Regions from separate parts of the Hymenobacter psoromatis genome, predicted to be linked through region 2. Evidence: riboswitches for the same ligand, from Rfam matches in the RefSeq annotation. Region 2 holds a riboswitch; the other holds the start of a gene.

Region 1 (7,863 bases), 1.4 Mb from region 2:
GGCTGTTTGTGGTCGCCTACCCCCCCGCCAGCCTGGAGGCGTTCGCAGGTGCGGGCTTCGTGCTGGTGCCCGATACACTGGTGGCTTTGCAAACGCTGGCGGCGCGGCACCGGATAGATTTTACGGGCCCGGTCTGGGCCATCACGGGCTCCAACGGCAAGACCATCGTGAAGGAATGGCTGGCGCAATTGCTGGCCCCCGACGAGGATATTTGCCGCTCGCCCAAGAGTTACAACTCGCAGGTGGGCGTGCCGCTGAGCGTGTGGGAGCTGGCACCCGGCCGCCACACGCTGGGCATCTTCGAGGCCGGCATTTCGGAGCGCGGCGAGATGGAGCGGCTGGCCGCCATCATCCGGCCCACGCACGGCATTTTTACGACCCTCGGCACGGCCCACGATGCGGGTTTTTCTTCGGAAAACGAAAAGCTGAGCGAGAAGCTGTGCCTGTTCGAAGGACCCGGCTTCGAGCTGCTGGTGTACTGCGCCGACCAGCTGGCCGTAGCCGCCGCGGTGCAGGCCCGCGCCCTGCCCGCCCTGGCCTGGACGCGCCACGACGCGCCCGGCGCGAGCCTGCGCTTTCGGCTCAAAGCCACCACGGCCGGCACCACCACCGTGCGCGTACGCCTCGGCGACACGGCCGCTACCGCCCACTTTCCGGCTGAGCACCTGGCCGGCCAAGCCGCCGCGCGCTTCACGCTGCCCTTCGCCGATGAGCCCTCGGTAGAAAATGCGCTGCATTGCCTGGCCGTGCTGCTGTGGCGCCAGCTCGACCCGACAAAGGCCCTGGCCCCGGCCGAAATTCAGCGCCGCCTGCTGCGCCTGCACCCGGTGGCCATGCGCCTCGAAATGAAGGCCGGCCGCCACGGCTGCTACCTCCTCGACGATACCTATAATAACGACCTCGCCGGCCTCTCGCTGGCCCTCGATGCGTTGAGCCGCCAGGCTCGCCCCGGCGGCCGCACGCTCATTCTCAGCGACGTGCTGGAGTCGGGCCTCAGCGGCGCGGAGCTGTATGCCCGCGTGGCGGCCCTGGTGCGCGCCCACGGCGTAACGCGGCTGATAGGGGTAGGAGAGGAGCTTTCGCAGGAATTAAAAATTAAAAATGATGAATTAAAAATTGACTCAGTAAATGCTGAAGCAGCAGATAATCGATTTTTAATTTTTAATTCATCATTTTTAATTCAAACCTACCCTACCACCGAGGCGCTGCTATCCAAGCTGCGGCCGGGTGATTTTCAAAACGAAACCATCCTGATAAAAGGGGCGCGGCGCTTTGGCTTTGAGCGCGTGGTGGTGGCCTTGCAGCAGCCGCAGCACGGCACGGTGCTGGAAGTAAACCTCGACGCGCTGACCCACAACCTGCACTACTACCGCCAGCAGCTGCGGCCGGGCACGAAGTTGATGGTGATGGTCAAGGCGTTTGCCTACGGCAGCGGCTCGTATGAGGTAGCCAGTCTGCTCGAATTTCAGCGGGCCGACTACCTGGCCGTGGCCTACGCCGACGAGGGCCAGCAGCTGCGCGACAACGGTATCAGCCTGCCCATCATGGTCCTGAACCCCGGCCCCGACAGCTTCGGCCAGCTGCGCCGCTACCGCCTGGAGCCCGAAATATACTCGCTGGAGCGCCTGCACGACTACCTGCAAGCCGCCCGCGAAGCTGCTCAGGACGAAGCCGGCTTCCTACCCCCCCTGCACCTCAAGCTCGATACGGGGATGCGCCGCCTGGGCTTCGATGAGGAAGAACTACCCGCGCTACTGGCCCTATTGGCAACTCACCGCGCCGCCCTGCCGGTGGCCGGCATCATGACCCACCTGGCCGCCGCCGATGACCCGGCCCACGACGATTTTACCCGCGGGCAGCTGGCCACTTTCCGGCGCATGGCCGCCGCCATTGAAGAGGTGCTGGGCTATTCAGCTAGTAAACACGTGCTCAATTCGGCGGGTATCCGGCGCTTCCCGGAGGCGCAACTCGATATGGTGCGCCTCGGCGTGGGCCTCTACGGCGTGGAGGCGGGGGCTGAAAACGCCGCCAACCTGCGGGCTGTGAGCACACTAAAAACTACCATTTCCCAGATAAAAACCCTACCCCCTGGCACCACCGTGGGCTACGGTCGCCGCGGCGCGGCCACTACCCACGAGCGCCGCGTAGCCACGCTGGCTATCGGCTACGCTGACGGCTACGACCGGCGCTTCAGTAGCGGCGGGGGGGTAGTACTGCTGCACGGCCGCCGCGCCCCGGTGGTGGGCTCGGTGTGCATGGATATGGTGATGGTGGACGTGACCGACGTGCCCGAGGCCCGGCCCGGCGACGTGGCCATCGTCTTCGGCGAGGGGCTGCCCACGACCGAGCTGGCCGCCCGCATCGGCACCATCCCTTACGAGCTGCTCACCAACGTGAGCGAGCGGGTGAAGCGGGTGTTCGTGAGTGAATAGACGCCACCCGGCCGGCCGCGTGCGCGGCTGGTATTCGTAGTATTTTTCCGATAAAGCGGGCGTGCTTTACCTTAGTGCTTCCAAGGTGGCTTGTAGTTTGCGCAAGCTAGCCTTACTGCCCAAGAAGCTCCTGATAGTACTACTAACTATTTGATAAAGTAAATTTTAGCGTTAGCTGTTCGTTTTTCTTTTGCTTGTGTATTTGGTATTCCGCTATTTTTTAGTACGTATGATGACTGCTACCCGAATTTATTTTTACGGTTTGCTGATTTTTTTGCTGGCGCTGGCCCTCCCTGGCCGGAGCGCCTCCCGGCCCGCCGATACCTCGCTCGAAGGCTTGTGGAAAGGACCACTGCAATTTCCCGGTGGGCAGCTCGAAGTGGTTTTTCGCTTGGTTCGGCTCAGCAGCGGCGAGTACTTCGCCACCCTCGACGTGCCCATGCAGAAGGTCAGTAACCTGGCCGTGCTGGTCACGACGAGCGCCGACTCGGTGCACTTCGTCTCGGCCGAAGCCGGTAGCCGCTTCGACGGCCTGCTGCTGCCCGATGGCGGCCAGTTGCAAGGCACCTGGCGGCAGCCCGGCCTGCGCGTGCCCATGAGCTTGACCCGCACGGCCCTGGCCCGCGTGGCCACGCGCCTTACCCCCCCCTACCACGAAGAGCACGTGAGCTTTGCCAACGGCACGGCTGGCCCGCAACTGGCCGGCACCCTCACCGTGCCGGCGGGGGTAGGGCCGTTTCCGGCCGTGGCTATGCTCAGCGATATCGGCGCGCAGGACCGCAACGGCACCGTGGGCGACTACGCGCCGCTGGGCCAGCTGGCCGACTACTTGACCCGGCGCGGCATCGCCGTGCTGCGCTTCGACGACCGCGGCACCGGGCAGTCGGGCGGCGAGGCCGCCCAGGCCACGACCACCGAGCTGGTGGGTGATGCCCAAGCGGCGCTGGCTTTTTTGCGCACCCGCCCCGAGCTGCTGTCGAGCCAGCTGGGCCTGGTGGGCCACGGCGAAGGAGGCAACGTGGCCCTACTGGCCGCCGCCGGCTCGCAGCCCCCCGCCTTCGTGGTAGGGCTGGCCCCCAATGGCCTGCTGGGCAGCGATATTGCCATGAAACAGCGCGAAATAGCCCTGCGCAACCTGCAAATGCCCGCCAACGAGCTGGCGGGCGCGCTTAAGCGCTACCAGCTTATCATCGACGCTATCCGGCAAACCATCAACCGCAGCCAGGCGCGGGCCATCGTGGCCGAGATGCTGAAGAAGGATAACCCGGTGCTCGATGAAACAACCGCGCAGGCACGGGCCGCCGAGCTGACGACCGTGCCCTACCGGGCTTTTTTGTCTTCTAATCCGGCCGCGAGCTTGCCGCAGGTGGCGTGCCCCGTGCTGCTGCTCTACGGCAGCACCGACCAGCTGCTCAATCCCGATGATAACCTGGCGGTACTGGTCAAAGGGCTCAAAGGCAATAAGGACGTAACGACCCATAAGCTACCGGGAGTCAATCACTTATTTCAGGCCGACCGCGACCAGTGGCCCATCGTGGCGGGCGAGCCGCAGGCCGTCTTCTCACCCGCCGCGCAAGAGGCCATTCGAACCTGGGTAGTGGCCCAAACGGGTGGGCCGCCCGCGCCGGGGGCCGGAATTCAGGCTCAACACTAACGCCTAAGTACTCGTAAGGGAGCGTGTTCTTTCCCAGTTAGCCTTGGGCTGACTTTACGCTTTCTTACCTACCCTCATGACCAAAATCACTTATTCCTTGCTAGCTGCGACGCTTCTGCTGGCCAGCAGCTGCAACAACCTCAAAAAATCGGACGAGAAAAATACGCTCGGGGAGGCTACCGCCGATACGGCCGTAGTAGCCCGCACGGGCGCTACTCCCGGCCAGGTGGCCGCTGGCGCGGCCAGTGCCATTGATAGCACCGCCAGCAAGGCTGGCACTGCTATTAGCAATGCTTTCGACATGACTAAGGCCAAGCTCGCCGACGTGAAACTGCCCGAAGTCAACCTCTCGGGCGTCACGGTGCGCGGCAACGAAGACTACCAGGTGTATGGTGTCGATGAAAAAGTGCTTTTCGATACCAATAAGGCTGTTGTGAAGTCGAGTGCCGCGGCAGCACTCAAGCAAATCAGCGAATCTATTACCAAGCGTTACGCTGGCAAAGACGTGCGCGTACTGGGCTTCGCCGACGCGCGCGGCGACAAGGCTTATAACAAGGAGTTGGGTAAGGAGCGGGCCGAGGCCGTAAAAAACTACCTGGTGACGACCGACAAGCTACCGGCAGACCACCTCACCACCGAGTCGTTTGGCGAAACGCAGCCCGTGGCGACCAACGCTACGGCCGCCGGCCGCCAGGAAAACCGCCGGGTGGAGATTGCCGTGCGCGTGCGCTAAAACCGCAGACTTTGCAGATGAAGCAGCTGGCGCGGAAACGCGCTGAAAATTAGAATTTTGCTGCGCTATTGCCAAAAAAGAGGCTGTTCCGGTGGGGCAGCCTCTTTTTTTGGTAGCAGGCCGCCAACTTTTTTTCGGACAAATTTGGGAATTACGGCGCGGCTCCTATCTTTGCCCGTACCAATTCGGTACTTCCCCGTAGCAGGCAGGGCAGTTTTGAGATGTTTTATACAGAAGCGGCGAGAGATTAGGCTCCGTGACCCGCTGGCAACCTTCACCCGCTGAAAGGTGCCAATTCCTACCCCGGTAGCCGCTGTGTGCGGCCTGGGGGGCTATAAACCGAGTACCACATGGCACACCCCACTTTTTTCGCTACCCCCCGCTCCGCCGCCGCCGCTTTAGCGCTCGGCCCGGAAAACCTGTTGCTAGCTATTGTGGCCGGCCCGGCCCCCGCCATGCGGCGAATGCGCGGGTGCTGTTGTTGCCGAGGCTAACGCTTTCGGCGCTGTTTGCTCCGCTTCTTTTCGTGGGTAGTGTTGCCGCCGGCTGGCTTAGCCCCGGCGCAGGCAGCTTGGCGTGATTGGCAGAAGCCAATCTATTGACTGCCAAGCATTCTTAAAAAGACTACCTGAGAAACAACTTCCCGGAAGCCGCCAAACAGCCAGCAGCACGAAGCTTAAAAACCCTTCTTCCCGCCGTTGTTTTTCCTCAACTTTTTTATGTCTGCCCCCGTTTCCGCTTCCCTATTTTCCGCGTCGGCTTTTCAGCAGGCCCTGGCCGCCACGGCTCAGCACCTGGCCACCGCCCTACCCCCCGCCGCTGCACGCGGCATCGACGCGGGCATCGCCCGCACCGAAGCTGCCGGCATTGCCCGCCACGCCCTAGCCGCCGGTCAGCCAGCGCCCAACTTCACCCTGCCCGATGCCAGCGGCCAGCCCCAGACCCTGGCTGAGCTGCTGAAGCAAGGCCCAGTGGTGCTCACGTTTTACCGCGGCAACTGGTGCCCCTTTTGCAGCGTGCAGCTGCGCGCCTACCAGCTGGCCCTGCCCGAACTGGCCCGCCACGGGGCCACGCTGGTAGCTATATCGCCCCAAACGCCTGACTTTACCAGCCTGACGGCCAACGAGAAAGACCTAACCTTTCCGGTGCTGAGCGATGCCGGCAACGCCGTGGCCCGGCAGTACGGCCTGGCCTACGGGGTAGGGGCTGACGTGGCCGACACCCTGCGCAGCGTCGGCATCGACCTGGCCGCTTACAATGGCACTGCCGACGATGAGCTGCCGCTTACGGCCACCTTCCTCATTGGCCCCGACGGCCTGATTGCCTGGGCGCAGGTGGAGGCCAATTTTAAGCACCGGCCCGACCCGGCCGCTCTGCTGACCGAGCTGGCGCGACTACCAGCCACTGTGCCGGCTTAGACTAGCAACTGCGCATTACTTCTACTTGATTTTCAGCTTTAATATCTTTTTGTTCTTCTTCTCATGGCTACTCCAACCCTTCATTTCGAGACGCTGCAACTGCACGCCGGGCAGCAGCCCGACCCCACCACCGGCTCGCGGGCGGTGCCCATTCACCAAACCACCAGCTTCGTGTTTAAGAACGCGGAGCATGGTGCTAACCTGTTTGCCCTTAAGGAGTTTGGCAACATTTACACCCGCCTCATGAACCCGACTACCGACGTGTTTGAGCAGCGCATTGCGGCGCTCGAAGGCGGGGTGGCGGCGCTGGCCGTGGGCTCGGGGCAGGCGGCGCAGTTTATCGCGCTCAACAATATCCTGCAGCCCGGCGATAACCTAGTTTCCAGCTCCTACCTCTACGGCGGCACCTACAACCAGTTTAAGGTGGCGTTCAAGCGCATTGGCATCGAGGCGCGCTTCGCCGAAGGAGACGATGTGGACAGCATCGAGGCGCTGATTGATGACCGGACGCGCGCCCTTTACGTCGAGAGCATTGGCAACGGGGCGTTCAGCGTGCCCGATTTTGAGCGCCTGGCGGCGGTGGCCAAGAAGCACGATATTCCGCTGGTGGTGGATAATACGTTCGGGGCGGGCGGCTACCTGTTCCGGCCTCTGGAGCACGGCGCGAACATCGTGGTGGAGTCGGCCACGAAGTGGATTGGCGGCCACGGCACCAGCATCGGCGGCGTGATTGTGGACGGCGGCACCTACGACTTCGGCAACGGCAAGTACCCGCAGTTTACGGAGCCCAGCGAGGGCTACCACGGGCTGGTTTTCAACGACGTGTTTGGTAAAAACGGGCCGTTTGGCAACATTGCCTTCATCATTCGGGCGCGGGTAGAAGGGCTGCGCGACTTTGGCCCCGCACAAAGCCCATTCAACTCGTTTTTGCTGCTGCAAGGCGTCGAAACCCTGAGTCTGCGGCTAGAGCGCACCGTGGAGAATACTCTCAAAGTAGCGCAGTGGCTGGAGCAGCAGCCCGAAGTGGCCAGCGTGAACTACCCCGGCCTGCCCAGCAGCCCGCACCATAAAAACGCGGCCAAGTACCTGAAGCGCGGCTTCGGCGGAGTGCTGTCGTTTGTGCTGCACGGCAGCAAGGAAACGGCCACGGCCCTGATTGATAACCTGAAGCTCATCAGCCACCTGGCCAACGTGGGCGATGCCAAGACGCTCATTATTCAGCCGGCGGCCACTACCCACCAGCAGCTGAGCGAAGCCGAGCAGCACGCCTCGGGCGTCACGCCTACGCTACTGCGCCTATCGGTGGGCATCGAGCACATTGAGGATATTCTCGCCGACCTGGCGCAGGCCATCGCCGCCGCTACGGCCGCCGTGCCTAAGGGGAAGGACGAGGCTGTGGATACAATTCCCGAGCCCGAGCCGGAGCACGCCCAACCGCTCGAAGTATAGATTATCAAGCTCTTAGCAATGGTGCCACTGCCTTTGGGCGGGGGCACCATTTTGCGTTGTAGTGCCTTTCCCTCGCCCGCTATCCTATCCGCCGTTATGCCCGAGTTATCTTTTCCCCTCCCTACCCCCCTGCCGCTGGAGAGCGGGGCCGCGCTGGCCGGCGCGCAGGTGGCCTAC
Region 2 (7,863 bases):
CAGCACGCCAGCGTGAGCACCAATTTCCCACCCCTGAGCTTTGATTTGAGCTTGCTCGAAGGCCAGGATGCGCTGGACAAATACCGCCAGTGCGGCCCCGTGCGTGGCCGCGTCGAACTGGTAGGAATGCCTAAGGCCGACGCTTTTCTGGCGGAGCGCAATCTCGCGCCGGCCGTGCGCCGCGTGGCCGTGGCCTGCAATCTGCTCGACGAGCTGCCCGCCGTGGCCGATACCCTGGCCTACCTACTGCGCGAGCTGCCGAAATTAATCTTCACGCTGCGCCCGCACCCCGGTGACCGCCGCGATTTCAGCGCCCTGCGCCAGGCCCTACCCCCCTTGCGCTGGTCAGACCCGCACCAGGAAAACGTGTTTGAGTTTTTGCAAAAGCACGATGCGCTGGTGGCCGCCGACACCAGCACTCACCTCGAAGCCACGCTGCTCAACGTGGCCAGCGTGTACTACCGCTTCTCGCCGAGTCCCACCCTGGCCGACTACTACGGCTACGCCGCCCACGGCCTCAGCGAGTGGGCACATTCGCACGCCGAACTGGCCGCCGCCCTCACCCGCCTGGCCCGGCACAAGGCCCCCGACCTCTACCGCCGCGCGACCTACTACAATGCCACGCTGGGCACGCCTGATGAAGGCCACAGCCAAGTACTGGCCCTGCGCCGGCTGGCAGAATGGTTGGCTACCCCGCCCGGCGGCGCGTAATTTGCGGCTTCATGCCCGCCCCCATTCTGCCGTCGCCCGCCCCTGTGCCCGTCTCCGCGGAGACGCGCCTGGCCTACGTGCTCCAGCATTTTACTCTCGCCTACCCCGGCGCACAGGCCGTGGCGGTGGGCTACCCGGCCACACGGCCTGAGGTGGAAATAGCGGACCTGAGTGGCGACTTCTTCAACGAAATAAACCCTTACCCCCCCGCTCCGTGCTGGCGCGAGTGGCAGGGCCAGCAAGTACCTTTTTTCTTTGATAATTCAGTCGAAAATCCACTGCTTATTTTTGAAAAACACAAGGTTTTTATTTCGGCGGATATTATTTCGGCGGCGTTTTATTTATTGAGCGGCTGGCAAGAATATTTTTCCTCGGAGCGCGACCAGTATCAGCGTTTTCCCTACGCGGCGAGCGTGCAGCGAAGCTATAATTTCGTGATGCTGCCGGTAGTCAACTATTATTTCAGTGTGCTAAAAACGGCCATTGAGCACGTGGGTGGCCAGGCGCTGGCCCTGCGCCGCTGGGGCAGCCAGCAGGCGGAGTTTGCGGCATTCATCTCGCACGATGTAGACCGCCTGCACAGCGCCTGGAAAGCACCCGCCAAAACGGCTTTGCAGCAAGGTAGATTCTGGCTTTTCGGCCAGCGGCTATGGCGGCACCTGACCCAGCCCGACGCTTGGGACAACCTGGAGGCCGTGGCCGCCGCCACGGCCAAGTACGGAGCAAAATCTACCTTTTTCATCTTACCCAGCGCTGAAAAAGCCCTAAACGGCACGCCCAACGCCGATTATCCACTCACTACGGCGCTGTGGCAACGCTTCCACGCCCTGCGCCAGCAGGGCTGCCAGATAGCCATGCACGGCAGCCTCGGCACGGCCACCAACGCGCTCAAATTGCGCGACGAGTCGGAGGCGAATTATTTAGTCGGCGGGCTGCGCTTTCACTACCTGAGCTGGGCACCACGCTACACGATTTTCGTGGTAGAAGAAACTGGTTTCAGGTATGATAGCACGTTGGGTTTTGCCGAGCACGTAGGGTTTCGTAACAGTTATTGCCAACCTTTTTATCCCTTTAATTTTTTTGCCGGGCGGGCGGCCACTTTTCTGGAAATTCCGCTGGTAGTAATGGATACTACCCTGCACCATCCAGCTTACTTACAGCTTGTGCCAGAGGAAATTTTACCTTTTTTACAACCCGTATTTGCCGAAATAAGAAAATTCGGCGGCGTAGCTACTGTTCTTTGGCACAATGAGAATTTTGACCCGAACAATACGCAGAACGGCCCCCAACAATTTCACGAAATTATGGGCTATTTGCAGCAGCAGGGCGCGGCTTTCCTCACCGGCCACGAAATTGCCGAGGAAATAACTCCTGGCTAATCCTTAACTCTCACCTTTTAACTCAACGAATTGGGTATCGTTCGGCGGCAGAGTCTGCGCAACACACTTATTTCCTACGCCGGGTTGGGCATTGGCTTCGTCAATACCACGCTGGTGCTGCCGCGACTGCTGGCACCGGCGCAGCTGGGGCTGCTGTCGGTGCTGGTGTCATTGGCCACGATGGGCGCGCTGGTGTCGGCGTTGGGTTTTACGAACACCACGCTGCGGTATTTTCCCTATTTTCGCAACCGGGAGACGGGACATTCGGGATTTTTGCCGCTGCTGCTAGGCGTGCCGCTGGGGGTATTTTGCGGGGTAGTGGTTGCTTTGTTGCTGGGGCAGCCACTAGTGTTGCGCTGGTACCCGCACGATGCCGGGATGCTGGGCGCGCACTACGGCGTAATGCTGGGTTTGGCGCTGTGCATTTTACTCTACAACTTACTCGAAGCTTACACCAAGTCACTGTTTCACACCTCGTTCTCCTCCTTTCTGACCGACGTGCTCCAGCGCCTGCTCATCGTGGGCTCGGCGCTGCTGTATGGCGCGGGCTACTGGTCGTTCGATACGTTTGTGCTGGCGTATTTGGGCTGCTACGCGCTCATTTCGATGCTGCTGCTGGGGTATTTAGGCTTTATTGGGGAGCTGCATTTGCGGCCCACGCGGGCGGTGCTGCGGGTGCGGCCGGTGGGCGAGTTGGTGCGCTTCGGCGGCTATGCGCTGCTGGGTAATATTTCGGGCACGCTGCTAGTTACCATCGACTCACTGATGCTGGGTTCGCACAGCTTTGCCGACGCGGGTATCTATAACATCGCGCTCAATATCAGCATGGCGCTGGCGGTGCCGTTTCGGGCCTTGTACAAAACCGCCTACCCCCTCATTGCCGAGTATTGGAAGGACGGCGCAGCAGATAAGATGCAGGATTTTTACCGCCGCACCACGCGCCTCACCACGGCGCTAGGCGCTTACCTGGCGCTGGGTATCGGGCTCAATTTGCCTTTTATATACAGCCTCATTCACCGGCCCGAATATGCCGCCGGCTCAGTGGCGGTGCTGCTGCTGCTGGCCGGCCGCCTCACCGACGGCATCACGGGCGTAAACGGCATCATTGTGGTCACGAGCCCGCGCTACCGGTATGACCTGCTCTTCAACGTGGGGCTAGCAGTGAGCATTATTATCCTCAATGCTTTATTGATTCCCCGGCTGGGCCTTACGGGGGCAGCTATTTCAAATGCGCTGGCGCTGGTGGCCCTCAACCTGGTACGCACCTGGTTTGTGTGGCGCAGCTTCGGCTGGCAGCCGTTTGACCGGCGCATTGCCTACATCCTAGCACTGGCGGGCGGCTCGGCAGTAATAGCCTGGGCGCTGCCTACCCCCCCCAATATCTGGCTAACGCTACTGCTGCGCGGCGGGGTGCTCACGATACTTTACAGCGCAGGATTGCTGCTAAGCGGCTGGGTACCTGAAGTAACGGCGTTAGCACGTAAGGTGGGGGTAGGGAAATAAACTGGCATTTGAAATCATTTCCGTGTAAGTAATAGCCAGGAAATTAAGCCCTTGAACTATCCTCGTTTTGAGATTTTATTACCCGTAATTACCCGCTGCAAATCTGATTTGAAGCGGGCACCTTCAACGGCACTTTTGGCTTGGTGCTTGGTAGCACGGCCTTGCACGCGGGCACGCCAGCGGCGCCAGGAGGCAGGCTTCAACTCGCGACGCATCAAAACAATAACTTCCGCTTCGGCCAGGCCGAACTGCGCTAAGATAGCCTCGAAGGGCGTGCGGTCTTCCCAGGCCATTTCAATAATGCGGTCGATTTGCTGGGCGGTGAGAGACTCGGGCATAGAATACTAAAAAAGCCGCTCTGGCAAACTATCGGGGCGGCTTTTTATAAGGTAATCGGGCGTATAAATGTTCGCCAGCATGCCCCTAATAGGCTATTTATTCCAGTATTTTTCCTTCGGCCGCCTGCCGCAATTTACTGTGTTTCTTCCCGTAGCCGTAGTAAATAGCCAGCCCAATGGCCAGCCACACGGCCAGGCGCAGCCAGGTTTCCCAAGGCAAGCTGGCCATCATGACCAGGCACGTAATAATGCCCAGAATAGGCACCAGCGGCACCCAAGGCGTGCGGAAGCTACGCGGCGCGTCGGGGTCAGTTTTGCGCAGAATAATAATACCCAGGCACACCATCACGAAGGCCAGCAGCGTGCCGATACTCACCATTTCGCCCACGATGTTGATGGGCACGAAGCCCGCAAATACGGCAATGAACGCGCCCAGCAGCAGATTGGACTGGACCGGCGTGCGGAACCTGGGGTGGATGCGGGAAAAAGCGGGGGGTAGGAGACCATCTTTCGACATCGAGAAAAATACCCGCGACTGCCCCAATAAATCGACCAATATTACCGACGTGTAGCCGATGAGAATGGCCAGAATAATAGCCCCGCTGAGCCAGGCGTAGGGCGTTTTTTCAATGGCGATGGCCACCGGCGCGGCGCTGTTTTTGAACTCGGTATAATTTGCCAGGCCCGTGAGCACATAACCGAATAGCACGAATAAAATGGTGCAGACAATGAGCGAACCCAAGATGCCAATGGGCATATTCCGTTGCGGATTTTTAGTTTCCTGGGCCATGGTGGCTACGATATCGAAGCCAATAAAGACGAAGAAAATAACCCCCGCCCCGCGTAAAATGCCGCTCCAGCCAAACTCGCCAAACTTGCCGGTATTTTCCGGGATGAAGGGATGGTAATTGGCCGGGTCGATGTATTTCCAGCCCAAGGCAATAAATACCAAAACCACCACCACTTTCAAAGCTACTACCAGCGCATTGAACCACGCCGAACCCGACGTGCCCCGAATAATAACCGCCGTAATGGCCAGCACCACCAGCATAGCCGGCACGTTGGCGTAGCCGTGCACCACCGAGCCGTCGTGTAGGGTGGCCGACTCGAAGGGCGACAGCACGAAGCGGGCGGGCAGGTGCAGGCCATATTTTTCCAGAAATTTTAGGAGGTACTGCGACCAGCTGATGGCCACTGTGGCGGCGCCCACCGAGTATTCGAGCACAAGGTCCCAGCCGATTATCCAGGCAAATAATTCGCCCATCGTGGCGTAGGAATAGGTGTAGGCCGAGCCCGCCACCGGCACCAGCGCCGCAAACTCGGCGTAGCACAGGGCCGAGAACGCGCAGCCCACGGCCGCCACTACGAAGGAGAGTGTCACGGCCGGCCCGGCGTGGTTGGCCGCCGCTAGGCCGGTGAGCGAAAACAGCCCCGCCCCAATGATAACCCCAATCCCCAGGGCAATGAGGCTCAGGCCATTGAGCGTTCGTTTGAGAGTTCCTGCGCCCGACTCGGCCGCTTCCTGCCGCAGCAGCTCCAGTGATTTTTTCAGCATAAACTAACGTAGCGCGGAGGGCTACTCCGGGCTTGTACTGACTTGCCTGACCGGTACGCATTCGCGCCCGGCCAGCCTTGGTCAACCCTCTAAAAAACAGATAAAACTTACTGACGCACCGCTGACTTTCAGCAACAACAGCCTACCCCCCGTCGCCGGCTCCACGGGGCAGCAACGCTAAAAAAACTGCGATAAACGGGCGAAAAAACAGAAGGAGCCACTGGCTTTTATTGGGGCCGCCATAGTTTGGCGGCCGGTTCGGTTGGCACCGTTCCGCGCGGGGTCGGGGGTTGGCTAATGCCTTTCTACGGGTGCCGGTGCGTCGCAGAACCTGTCTCTCAGCGCCTCTTTATAAAAACAAGCGGGGCCGGGTAGGCCTGTTCGACGGAGCAAAGGTACGGCGGCGGGTGAAGATTTGGTGGGCCGTAAGCCGGTGGGCCGGTATATTGGCAAGCTTTCGGGGCCTACATGCCGGCCTGGCATTAAGTGTGCGTGGGCAAGCCCTAGTCTTAATCCTTACTCGTCTGCCCTGTGGCCTACCTTTCTCTTTTCATGGCCTTCGTGGGCCTAATCGCCCCTACCCCCTCGGCTTCGCCCAACGCCGAGCCGCCCACCGAGGCTATTTTGGCCGAGGGCCTGAAGCTGTATCAATCGGAGCGCGCCTCCTGGGTGGCCACCGACCTGATGCTGGCCACTACCATCGACCGCAGTCAAATTGGGGGCTACCTCACTTATTTTCGAGGTGATTCGGTATGTACTGTTTTTTGGGCCAAGGGCTCGACTGGCGGTGCGGGCACGCCGCTCATCGGCAGCTACGTTTTTCTTAGCCAGGACGTGCGCGTCGAAACCAGTCATTTTCAGCCAGTGGGCGCATTCACGACCACCGAAGCGCGCTTGTTTGGTATTCGGCAAGCGGCGCTGGATAAAATCAACGCCGACCGCAACGAGTTTCCCGTGCCGGCCAATACGTCGCTGAACCTGGATTTGCTCGACGGCCCAGCGGGTACGCGGGTATACGTGCTAACCGGCCCTCAGCAAGCCGGCATCGTTCCCATCGGCAACGACCACCTGCTAACCTTCGATAAATCGGGCCGGCTCACGGCCACTGAGCGCTTGCACAGCACCTATCTGCCCATGAGCCAAAGTATCGAGCAGAAAGAAATCAAGGAAATGTTTCACACGCATCTACCGGCCCATCCCTACATCACGGCCACCGACATCTGTAATTCGCTGCTCTACCCACCGCCCGGCTGCACGCAGCTCGTGGTGATGAGCCAAGACTACGTATCCTTCTTCAACCTGGAAAAGAAGCAGCTGCTAATCCTCACGCGCAAGGCGTATGAGCGTATTGCTAAATCGCAGGCTACTAAGCATTAAAGTTACCTTCTTCCCAGGCCGTTAGCTCGGCTTGCAGGTTGCGGCGGGCGGGCGCGTCGAGCTCGGCGCGGAGACTCGGGGTGTGAAAAAGCACCGGTGCGGCGAGCAGCTTGGCCAGCACCTGGCGGCGGCCGGGGCGGTAGAGCAGGTCGGGCACGAGGTGGTATTCGCGGCGCACCTGGCGGGCATAGTCCCCATACGCCGCTTCGGGCGCGCCCAGGATGCTGAGGTCGGCGTCCAGAAACAGCAGCAGGTCGGCATCGTCGGGCGGCTGGGGCTGGGTGTGGTCCTGGGTGCGGCGGATGAGGTCAGCCACGCGGGCCTGGCGGGCGGGTTCGAGGCTGGTTTCTGGCAGAAACTGCAGGGCCCAGTCGGCGCTTTGGGCTTCGTTATCGTGCCGCAGAGCGCTGTATACGGCATCGTGGTACCAGATGGCCAGGTTGAGCACCGTCGCATCCTGCACCGGGAAGCGGGCTACCTGCGTCAGCAGCTTGGCGATGTGCACCAGGTTGTGGTAGTGCCGACTGGTATCCGAATAGGCGACAACCAGCCGCTGGTACTCAGCTTCGCGGCGGGCATAATCGGGTAGCAGCGGGGTAAGGAGGGTGTGCCAGTGGGCGGCCAAATCGGTAGTCATGCGGCAAGTTAGCGCAGGGCGTAAATGCGTTCGATTATCTCCACTACTTTCAGGCCTTCGAGCGCGTTGGTAGTGGCGAAGCTGCGCTTTTGTAACGTATCCACCACGTTTTCAATCACCTGCACGTGGTTGGCGGCCGAGCCCTGGTAGGGGCCGTAGTCGTTGGCGGGGTTGGTGGGCAGCAGGGGGGGTAGGGCGTAATCTTGCAGGTGGCAATACTCCACTTTATCGAGGTACTGACCGCCGATTTTGAGCGAGCCGCGGGCGGCCACCACCGTGAGGGAGCTTTCGAGGTTGCGGTCCCACACGGCGGTGCTGTAGCTGAGCGTGCCGCTACCCCCCCGCACGAGGTCGAAGGTGACC

What was found. Region 2 has a riboswitch for S-adenosylmethionine ahead of LC531_RS10075 (amino acid permease). Riboswitches for the same ligand answer to the same signal wherever they lie in the genome.
Region 1: linked by a shared signal. The riboswitch ahead of LC531_RS15955 (peroxiredoxin-like family protein) and the one ahead of LC531_RS10075 (amino acid permease) in region 2 are both predicted to bind S-adenosylmethionine.

What each region holds. Positions count from the first base shown of each region.
Region 1 covers NZ_JAIFAG010000001.1:3,697,571-3,705,433, forward strand. Annotated here, with positions in the region: gene LC531_RS15940 (bifunctional UDP-N-acetylmuramoyl-tripeptide:D-alanyl-D-alanine ligase/alanine racemase) at 1-2,432, shown strand, start outside; gene LC531_RS15945 (alpha/beta hydrolase) at 2,662-4,086, shown strand; gene LC531_RS15950 (OmpA family protein) at 4,163-4,819, shown strand; SAM riboswitch class I at 5,043-5,160, shown strand; gene LC531_RS15955 (peroxiredoxin-like family protein) at 5,539-6,237, shown strand; gene LC531_RS15960 (O-acetylhomoserine aminocarboxypropyltransferase/cysteine synthase family protein) at 6,301-7,686, shown strand; gene LC531_RS15965 (homoserine O-acetyltransferase family protein) at 7,783-7,863, shown strand, end outside.
Region 2 covers NZ_JAIFAG010000001.1:2,325,615-2,333,477, forward strand. Annotated here, with positions in the region: gene LC531_RS10055 (glycosyltransferase family protein) at 1-711, shown strand, start outside; gene LC531_RS10060 (DUF7033 domain-containing protein) at 723-2,090, shown strand; gene LC531_RS10065 (oligosaccharide flippase family protein) at 2,121-3,593, shown strand; gene LC531_RS10070 (TIGR03643 family protein) at 3,650-3,931, opposite strand; gene LC531_RS10075 (amino acid permease) at 4,029-5,486, opposite strand; SAM riboswitch class I at 5,711-5,844, opposite strand; gene LC531_RS10080 (hypothetical protein) at 6,018-6,863, shown strand; gene LC531_RS10085 (HD domain-containing protein) at 6,853-7,500, opposite strand; gene LC531_RS10090 (Gfo/Idh/MocA family protein) at 7,509-7,863, opposite strand, start outside.